3 regions of the Neorhizobium sp. R1-B genome follow, and region 3 is predicted to be linked to each of the others. Evidence: predicted binding sites of a transcription regulator. Region 3 holds the regulator's gene; each other region holds the start of a gene.
What was found. Region 3 encodes LexA, which represses DNA repair genes until DNA is damaged. Its sites were predicted from a motif close to TGTTCNNNNTGTGTTCNG; they were not measured.

Region 1 (3,275 bases), on a different contig from region 3:
ACAGAAGCGAAATGATGATGATGCGGCGACGGACAGCCCAATCAGGCGAGGCTCTGTGATCCATGAAGAACTTCATCCGAGGTGCGCCTTCACTTCCGCCCGCATCTTGTCACCGCAGGCCTTCGCGCCGACACTGAAGGATCAAAGGCAAGCATTTGCCGGCTTGCTGAATGCCCAGAATAGGCTCGGATAGTGATCGTATCCGTTGCAATGTCGTACAGATCTCGCGTGAAATCCCACACCTCAATCTGCGTCGAGCTGACGATTCTGGCGATTTCGTGCAATTCGCCGCAGGTATCGATTCCTCGACTATCATAGTACCAGAGCTGGTTTGAGACGATCTCGATCATCATCCCGGCGGCAAGCAAGGAAGTGTCGGAGAGCGTGATCCGCTTTTGGCCTGGAGTGATGGAGGCGGTTAGCGTAATTACCCCCGCAGGAACAATAACGCGCTGGCTTGCCAAGTGGTCGCGAAAAGACCTCATTCGGCGTTTCCACCTTGACGTGAATGGATAGTTCAGGCTTGAGCCACAGCAGGACACACCGCCGCATGGAACACCGACCGATGACCAATCCCGATGATCCCTTCGCCGAAGCAGACGACTTCGAGATCGCGCCCGTGCGGCTGACGGTCGATCTCGGCGCGCTTGCCGACAACTGGAGGGAGATGGCGCGCCGCTCCGGCTCCGCCCGCACCGCCGCCGTGGTCAAGGCGGACGCCTATGGCCTCGGCATCGAGGATTGCGGCACGGCGCTTTATGAAGCCGGCGCGCGCGACTTCTTCGTGGCGGTGGTGCAGGAGGGTGTGACGCTCCGCACCTATGCGCCGGATGCGCGGATCTATGTGCTTTCCGGCATCTGGCCCGGCCAGGAGCAACTGTTCTTCGAGAACGGCCTCGTGCCCGTGCTCGTCTCCGAAGAGCAGCTTGCTTTCTGGATGTCGGTCACCGCCGAACACGGCGATCATCCTTGCGCGCTTCAGGTGGATACAGGCTTCAACCGGCTCGGCATTCCGCTCGAGGACGCGATCGCCTTTACCGACGACGTGTCGCGGCCGGCGAGCTTTTCGCCAGTGCTGGTGCTGTCGCACCTCCATAGCGGCGACACGCCCTCCTCCGAGCTCAACCAGAAACAACTGGAATCCTTCCGAAGGGTTGCCGACGCTTTCGAAGGTATCGAAACAAGTCTTGCAGCCTCCGCCGGGATCTTTCTCGGCTCTGACTATCATTTCGATCTCACCCGGCCCGGCATTGCGCTTTACGGCGGGGAAGCCGTGAATGGCGGGAAAAATCCGATGCGACCGGTCGCCAAGGCTGAGGCGCGTATCATCCAGATCCGTGACGCGAAAAAGGGCGAAACGGTCAGCTATGGCGGCACCTATCAGCTTTCGCGCGACAGCCGGCTCGCCATCGTCGCCGCGGGTTATGCCGATGGCTACCTGCGTTCGCTTTCCGGTTCCGGGGTGCCGCTTCGCCAGAACATCGGGCATGGCGCCTTCGGCTTTGTCGCCGGACGCAAGGTGCCGGTCGTCGGCCGCCTCACCATGGATCTGACGATCTTCGACGTGACGGACGTTCCGGCAGCGGAAATCCGCTCTGGTGACTATGTCGAACTCTTCGGCCCGAACATGCCGCTCGACGACGTCGCCCGCGCGGCGGGCACGATCGGCTACGAGCTCCTCACCAGCCTGGGGCTGCGTTACGAGCGGCGGTACATCTATCCCGAATAACCGCAAATCTTCTTGCCAGTGAAGGGATTTCAGGATTAAAAGCACATGTTCCGCTTTTGTTCTGCGCGGAAAACGTGACTATCGAAAGCGGCGGCTACTTCATGGCAAAACCCAAAACCCAATTCGTCTGCCAGAACTGCGGCACGGTGCACAACCGCTGGGCCGGCAAGTGCGACGGCTGCGGCGAGTGGAACACGATTGTCGAGGAAGATCCGATGGGCGGCATCGGCGGCGGTCCCGGCAAGGTGCCGAAGAAGGGCCGTGCGGTGTCGCTGACCACGCTTTCCGGCGAGACCGAGGAAGCTCCCCGCATCCATACAGGCATTTCCGAACTCGACCGGGCGACCGGCGGCGGTTTCGTTCGCGGCTCGGCCGTCCTGATCGGCGGCGATCCCGGCATCGGCAAGTCGACGTTGCTGATGCAGGCGGCGGCCGCCCTTTCCCGCCGCGGCCACCGGATCATCTACGTGTCCGGCGAAGAGGCCGTCGCACAGGTGCGGCTGCGCGCCCAGCGGCTCTCCGCCGCCGACAGCGACGTGCTGCTCGCCGCCGAAACCAATGTCGAAGACATTCTTGCAACGATCGCCGAGGGCAAGCGGCCGGATCTCGTGATCATCGATTCGATCCAGACGCTCTGGAGCGATACGGCCGATTCGGCGCCCGGCACCGTCACGCAGGTGCGCACCGGCGTCCAGGCGATGATCCGTTTCGCCAAGCAGACGGGCGCTGCGATGGTCCTCGTCGGTCACGTCACCAAGGAAGGCCAGATCGCCGGGCCGCGGGTCGTCGAGCACATGGTCGACGCAGTCCTCTATTTCGAGGGCGACCGCGGCCACCACTACCGCATCCTGCGCACGGTCAAGAACCGGTTCGGTCCGACAGACGAGATCGGCGTCTTTGAAATGTCCGATAAGGGGCTGCGGGAGGTGTCGAACCCGTCCGAACTCTTCCTCGGCGAGCGCAATGCCAAGGCGCCCGGCGCCGCCGTTTTTGCCGGCATGGAGGGAACGCGCCCCGTCCTGGTGGAGGTGCAGGCCCTCGTGGCGCAGACATCGCTAGGAACCCCCAGGCGTGCCGTGGTCGGTTGGGATTCGTCGCGGTTGTCGATGATTCTCGCGGTTCTGGAGGCCCATTGCGGCGTCAGGCTCGGCCAGCACGACGTGTATCTGAACGTGGCAGGCGGCTATCGCATCTCCGAACCGGCCGCCGATCTTGCGGTCGCTTCGGCGCTCGTCTCGTCACTTGCCGGGCTTGCCCTGCCCGCCGATTGTGTCTATTTCGGCGAAATCAGCCTCTCGGGCGCGGTGCGGCCGGTTTCGCAGACCGCCCAGCGGCTCAAGGAGGCGGAAAAACTCGGGTTTGCGGGTGCGATGCTGCCGGCCACGTCCGCCGAAGTGCCAAAGGGCGCGAACGGACGCTGGGTCACCATCGAAGACCTGCCGGACCTGGTGTCTCGGATCGCAGGTTCCTCGTCGAAGCTGCGCCAAACACCGGAAGATGATTGATCTTCCGTTAACAGGTCCGCTGTTGTATGACGGCTGCGAGA
Region 2 (3,275 bases), on a different contig from region 3:
GCATAAGGCCCGGCTCCCTTCATCCGCTTTCCGAACTCCGCGTCGTAATCCTTGCCGCCGCGCATTGAGCGGACGAGCGACATCACATGCCGATAGCGGTTGGGATAATTCTGCAGCAGCCAGTCGCGAAACAATGGGCTCACTTCCAGAGGAAGGCGCAGCAGCACATAACTTGCCTCCGTCGCGCCTGCCGCATGGCCTGCCTCGAGTATCCGCTCGATTTCGTGATCGTTAAGCGCCGGAATCACGGGGGCCACCATGACCGCTGTCGGAATTCCGGCATCGGTCAGCGCCTTGATGGCTGAGAGGCGCTTGGGAGGGGTCGAGGCGCGCGGCTCCATGGTGCGGGCAAGCTTGCGGTCCAGCGTGGTGACGGAGATGCCGACCTTGGCGAGCCCTTTCGAAGCCATTTCGGAAAGGATGTCGATATCGCGTGTAATGAGTGCCGACTTGGTGACGATCGCGACCGGGTGATTGGCCTTGTTCAGGACCTCGAGGATCTGCCGCATGATGCGCCATTCTCGCTCGATCGGCTGGTACGGATCGGTATTGGTCCCGATGGCGATTGCGCGCACCTTGTAATCCGGTTTGCTAAGCTCGCGCTCAAGCAGCTTCGGAATGTCGGGTTTGGCAAACAGTTTCGATTCGAAATCGAGCCCCGGCGAAAGACCCATATAGCTGTGGGTCGGCCGCGCGAAGCAATAGATGCAGCCGTGTTCGCAGCCACGATAGGGATTTATCGAGCGGTCGAAAGACAGGTCGGGGGATTCATTCCGGGTGATTGCAGTACGCGGCTTTTCGACTTGCACCTCTGTCTTGAACGGTTCGAGTTCTTCGATGGTCTGCCACCCGTCGTCGAACACCTCCCGGCGTTCTGCCTCGAAGCGGCCGCTCGGATTGAGCCCGGCCCCACGTCCGCGCCTGCGGTCCACTTCGACCCTGAGACCGGAGGACTTTACCAGTGCATCGGCAATATCGGCCGTATGAGCAGGCGCCAAAGCGCTCTGCCGCAAATGGGACAGCTCGTTCATGGGGTGCTCCTGACGGGTGTTCGTCCCGTTTCTGATGATTAAATTCCTAGCCGCAAAATAAGAACATTGCAAGAACAAAATTTGGCGACAGGTTTCTGGTTTTCTGTGGCGCGATGCGGTAAACGTCAGGAATGCTGACTGTCATCTTGGAATGCCGCGATCAGGAATCAGAGCTGGCGCAGACGCTCTCGCTGCTTGTTTCCGCGGCGGTGGAAGGGCTCGTGAGCGACGTGGTGGTGCTTGATCACGGCTCGCGGGATGGTACCTCCCGGGTGGCCGATGCCGCCGGTTGCCGTTTCCACACCCATTGGGACATTAAGGATATTTTGCGGTCCGCGCGGGGCGAGTGGCTGCTGTTGCTGGAGCCCGGCGCCCGATTGCAGACAGGCTGGATCGATGAGGTCATGGAATATCTCGCACTCGGGAGGCAACCGGCCCGATTCGCCCCATCTCGGACTTACCGGCGGCCGTTCTTCAAGCGCATCGGGCGGGCCGTTCCTCCGCTGGAACATGGCCTGCTTTTTCCCAAACGCCAGGCAATCGCGCTCGCGAAGTCAGGCATGGATCTTGAAACGCTGGCGAAGGGGCAAAAAGCCATCAAGCTCGTCAGCGAAATTATTCCCGCCTGGGTCGCCAAGGCGGTGCATTAGCTGGGCGGGAGCCGCTCCGGCTATTTCTGCGATGAGGCGCCGCGCTTCAGGTGCTCGTCGAGCCGCGGCATGATCTCGATGAAGTTGCACGGCATGTGCCGATAATCGAGTTGCGCCTTCAGGATGCCGTCCCAGGCGTCCTTGCAGGCGCCCGGTGAGCCCGGCAGCACAAAGATGAAGGTGGCATTCGCCACTCCGCCGGTCGCGCGTGATTGGATTGTTGAAGTTCCTATCTTGTCGTAGGAAATGCGGTGGAAGACCTCGGAAAAGCCGTCCATGCGTTTTTCAAAAAGCGGCTCAAGCGCTTCCGGGGTGACGTCACGACCGGTGAAGCCCGTACCGCCGGTGGTAATCACCACGTCGATCTCGGGATCGAGCGTCCATTCCCGCACCTGAGCGGCGATCTTGTCCTTGTCGTCAGTCACGATGGCGCGGGCCTTCATTTCATGGCCTGCTTCCGCAATGCGTGCCGCAAGGGTGTCGCCCGATTTATCGTTTTCCAATGTGCGGGTGTCGGAAACGGTAAGCACGGCAATGCCGACCGGAATGAAGGAACGGGTTTCGTCGATCCGGCTCATGATGTCTTTCCAGCGTTCTGGCCAACGGTCTGCACCGCCTGGAAATACCAGTCCGGCCTTTGGCCGGTCAGATTTTCCGCGGCTCTCTCTGCGATCTCGGCGGAAGGAAATATGCCGAAGCAGGTGGCGCCTGAACCGGACATCCGCGTCAGTATGGCGCCTTCTGCGCCGATCATATTGGAGATCTGGTCGATTTCGCGCACCAGCGAGCGTGCCGGCGGCTCGAGATCGTTGCGTAGGCTTTTGAGGAAAGGGATCCAATCCATTTCCAAGGCACCGATCGGTGGATTCTCCTTGCGGCTGAGCCGCTCGAAGATGTCGGGCGTCGAAACGCCCACCAACGGATTGCCGAGCACGAGGGCGAGCGACGGCAAGGTGGGCAAGGCTGCAATGTCTTCGCCTATGCCTTTGGCGACCAGGGCCTCGCTCTTGAGGCACATGGGCACATCGGCGCCAAGTGCCAGGGCAAGAGCTTGGATTTCCGGTTCCGGCAGTGGGCTCTTCCAGAAGCGCAGGAGACCCCGCAAGGCGGCTGCAGCATCTGCAGACCCGCCTCCGATTCCGGCAGCGACGGGCAGGTTTTTTTCAAGATGGATTGTGACGGGCGGAGCGGTGAAGCCGGTTGTTCTAAGCTTCTCCCGCAGCAGATCGCGAGCCTTTAGCACCAGATTCCCATAGGTGCCTTCCGCTTGATTGGGTAGAAGGTGCGCAAATCGTCCGGAAGCGGTGAATTCGTCGCCCTCCGCTGCCGCAAACTTCAGCCGATCGCCGGCGTCGGCAAAGGTGACGACAGTTTCGAGCAGATGATAGCCGTCAGACCGCTGTCCCGTGACGTGCAAGGCGAGATTGATCTTCGCCGGGGCCAGCTCGAAAAGGCCCGCCTCCTCGGTGGACCCGGTTTCAAAAGGCATGCCATCGGCAAACATGATGCGTCAGGACTTCTTGTCGGGATTGGCAGGTGCCGGTGGGGTCGGGGGAACGGGTGCGATCTGGCTGCGGTCGGCCGTTGTGGCATT
Region 3 (3,275 bases):
TTGGGGGCATATCGACCGCGATTTTCTCTGTCGAGCATTTCCACCGCATCGCGACTTATGGGCTTGCGGCCAATCTCGCCGCCATGCCGGTCATTTCCTTCGTGGTCATGCCGGCGGGATTGATCGGCATGCTGCTGATGCCCTTCGGGCTCGATGGGCCGTTCCTGAAGCTCATGGGCCTCGGCCTGGAAGCGGTGATTGCGATCGCCAGGCATGTGGCGGCCTGGGGCGGCGATGTAGGCATCGGCCGCCAGCATCCCTGGTTCCTGGTCGTCTCGACGGCAGGCTTTCTTCTGCTGACGCTACTGAGAACCCGGCTCAGATACTTGGGTATTCCTCTATTGGTGGCCGGCTTGTTGCTGTCATGGCAGGAGCGGTCGAGATCCCTTCCGGATCTCCTGATCTCCGAGGATGGCACCATGATTGCCCTGACAGATGGTAATGGCATCGCCACCAATCGCACCCGTCCCGCGGAATTTGTCTATGATCAATGGAAGCGGGCGCTTCTGCTGGGGGACCCGGTGAAACCGGAATTGCTGCCAGCGAAAGACAAGTCTCCGCCGGAGACAGGCTCCCGGAGGGAAAGTCCGGAGGAAATCCGCTGCCTTCGAACAGTCTCGGCGAGCGTGCTGAATTGACGACGGAGGAGAGAGAAACGTCAAGCCGCGGGATGAAGCAGGTACCGGTCGGCCGGTTCATCTGCACCCCGCGAGCCTGGTGCGCGTCAAAAACCGCCGCAGGCGCTGTAGTCGTTCATGTGGAGGACGCGCGTTATGCCGGCGTCGCCTGCGACGCTGCGCATATCGTCGTCGCTCCACGTGCCAGGTTTGACCGCTGCCGTTCCGGAGCCCTGATGATCAACGGCAACGCGCTGAGGATCGCAGGAGCGCTCGAACTGTTTTTTGATGGTTCCGCGGACATCCACCGCTGGCGGCTTCGTGCAGCGCTCCTTGGCCAAGACCGCCCATGGACCCGCCATCGCCATTACGACTGGCGGCGCCAGATCTTCAGCTCATCCCTGCCGGAACCGCTGGGCAAACTGGTCAATGATAGCGGCGGATGAGACCCACAAGCTTACCCTGGATCTTGACCCGGTCCGGCGGGAAAATCCGCGTCTCATAGGCCGGGTTGGCGGCTTCCAGCGCGATCGACGCCCCGCGGCGACGGAAGCGCTTGAGTGTCGCTTCCTCCTCGTCCACCAATGCGACGATGATATCGCCCGGATTGGCCGTATTGCCGTTGCGGATGATTACGGTATCGCCGTCGAGGATGCCGGCCTCGATCATCGAATCGCCCTTGACCTCCAGCGCATAATGTTCGCCCGACCCGAGCATCTCGGCAGGGACGGCGATGTCGTGCGTATTGTTCTGAATCGCCGAGATCGGAACGCCGGCCGCGATGCGGCCCATGACGGGAACCGTGGTTGAGTTGGAACTATCGTCGTTGGCGGGGGGCTTCGCAGAGGCGGCAGCCGGTTGCGGCTTGCCAAGACTGCCTTCGATGACGCTGGGCGAAAAGCCCCGGCGCGGCTGAATGCTGGGCGCATAGGCTTCCGGCAGCCTGATGACTTCCAGGGCGCGCGCCCTGTTCGGCAGGCGGCGGATGAAGCCGCGTTCCTCGAGCGCGGTGATCAACCGGTGAATACCCGACTTGGACGCAAGGTCGAGCGCATCCTTCATTTCGTCGAAGGAGGGCGGTACGCCGGATTCCTTCATCCGTTCGTGTATGAACAGAAGCAATTCCTGCTGTTTGCGCGTGAGCATTTTCGGCACCCTCAAGAGTCGGAAACAAATCAAGAACGGACACTATATGTTCCATATGTGTTCCGCAAGTCCCTAAATTTTCGTGAAGTATGATGATTTTTTCTTCATAGATGTCTGCAAGATATCTGCTTCGTTACCACTTGCGCACGGCGTGCCCGCTGCCATTTTAGCTTTGCGATTCTGAAATTCCTGGGGGCCTCGCTTGAACGCAAGATCGATCGATCATCTCGTACTGCCGGTGGCGGACCTTGCGTTCGCGCGTTCGCGGCTCTCCGATCTCGGATTTACTGTCGCACCGGATGCATTTCATCCTTTCGGCACTGCCAATGCTTGTGTGTTCTTCTCGGATGGTACCTATCTGGAGCCACTGGCGATCACCAACCGCCGTCACGCGAGCGCTGCCGCCAAGCGGGGCAATGTCTTTACCGCGCGCGATCTCGCCTTTCGAAAAGGGCGCAACAGGCAGGGGCTTTCTGCCCTGGTCGTCGCGTCGCAGGATGCCGTCGCCGATCATGCCCGGTTCAGGCTGCGCGGAATTTCCGCCGGCGACATTCTGGAGTTTTCGCGCACGGTAAGGATGCCTGACGGTTCCGAGACAGAGGCGAGCTTTCGGCTGGCATTTGCAGGCGATGACCGGGCGCCCGAATTTTTCCTGTTCTCCGTTCAGCGCCTTGCTCCGCTGCCGTCCGACCGAGGCGAATTGGAGCGGCACGCCAATACGGTTGTCGGTTTGAGCGAGGTCATCCTGTCCGCTCAAGCGCCGTCCGACTTCGCCCCTCTGGTCGAGGAAGTGTTGATGGCCCGGGGGGAGGTGGAGCCCGGTTTTCTGAAATTGGCCGCCGCAAACGCGCGGATTCGCATTTTGGGAAATGATGATCTGGAGGCGGAATTTGCGCTCCCGCCGGTCGCTGGTGCAGATGGTTTGCACGGCCGAGCCGTCATCTTCAAGACGGCCGATCTTGCCGTGACAGAGATCATCCTTGCTGCTAATGACGTGGCATTCGTCCGCCGCGAAGGCCGCGTTCTGGTCCAGGCGGCACCCGGCCAGGGTGTTTTGTTCGGCTTCGAGGAATAGATTTATGGAAGTTTCTGCCAATCCACGCGTCCTAGTCGGCGAAGGAAAGGGCCAGGTGGTTTTTGCACAGGATGCGCGCCTGTCCTTGATCGCCGGTCCCTGCCAGATGGAGAGCCGCGACCATGCCTTCATGATCGCCGGCACGCTCCAGGAACTCTGCGGCAAGCTCGGCATCGGCCTCGTCTACAAGTCGTCCTTCGACAAGGCAAACCGCACCTCGATTTCGGGAAAGCGCGGCATCGGGCTGGAAAACGCCATGGAAATCTTCGCCGATCTGAAGAAGGAATTCGGGTTCCCCGTTCTGACCGACATCCACACCGAAGAACAATGTGCGATGGTCGCAGGCACTGTGGACATACTGCAGATACCGGCCTTCCTCTGCCGCCAGACGGATTTGCTTGTCGCCGCCGCGAGGACCGGCCGCGTCATCAACGTCA

Region 1: a site for LexA is predicted at 1,776-1,793, ahead of radA (DNA repair protein RadA). Genes of this name have one in related genera too.
Region 2: a site for LexA is predicted at 1,091-1,108, ahead of EDE05_RS00300 (glycosyl transferase). Genes of this name have one in related genera too.

What each region holds. Positions count from the first base shown of each region.
Region 1 is NZ_SOEM01000002.1:78,439-81,713, reverse strand. Features, by position in the region: gene EDE05_RS03185 (hypothetical protein) at 1-64, opposite strand, end outside; gene EDE05_RS03180 (hypothetical protein) at 90-485, opposite strand; gene alr (alanine racemase) at 566-1,729, shown strand; gene radA (DNA repair protein RadA) at 1,831-3,234, shown strand.
Region 2 is NZ_SOEM01000001.1:72,013-75,287, reverse strand. Features, by position in the region: gene EDE05_RS00305 (PA0069 family radical SAM protein) at 1-1,031, opposite strand, end outside; gene EDE05_RS00300 (glycosyl transferase) at 1,163-1,681, shown strand; gene moaB (molybdenum cofactor biosynthesis protein B) at 1,702-2,259, opposite strand; gene EDE05_RS00290 (4-(cytidine 5'-diphospho)-2-C-methyl-D-erythritol kinase) at 2,256-3,170, opposite strand; gene EDE05_RS00285 (tetratricopeptide repeat protein) at 3,192-3,275, opposite strand, start outside.
Region 3 is NZ_SOEM01000019.1:55,441-58,715, reverse strand. Features, by position in the region: gene EDE05_RS21095 (ComEC/Rec2 family competence protein) at 1-638, shown strand, start outside; gene EDE05_RS27335 (hypothetical protein) at 671-1,063, shown strand; gene lexA (transcriptional repressor LexA) at 1,044-1,763, opposite strand; gene EDE05_RS21080 (VOC family protein) at 1,966-2,838, shown strand; gene kdsA (3-deoxy-8-phosphooctulonate synthase) at 2,843-3,275, shown strand, end outside.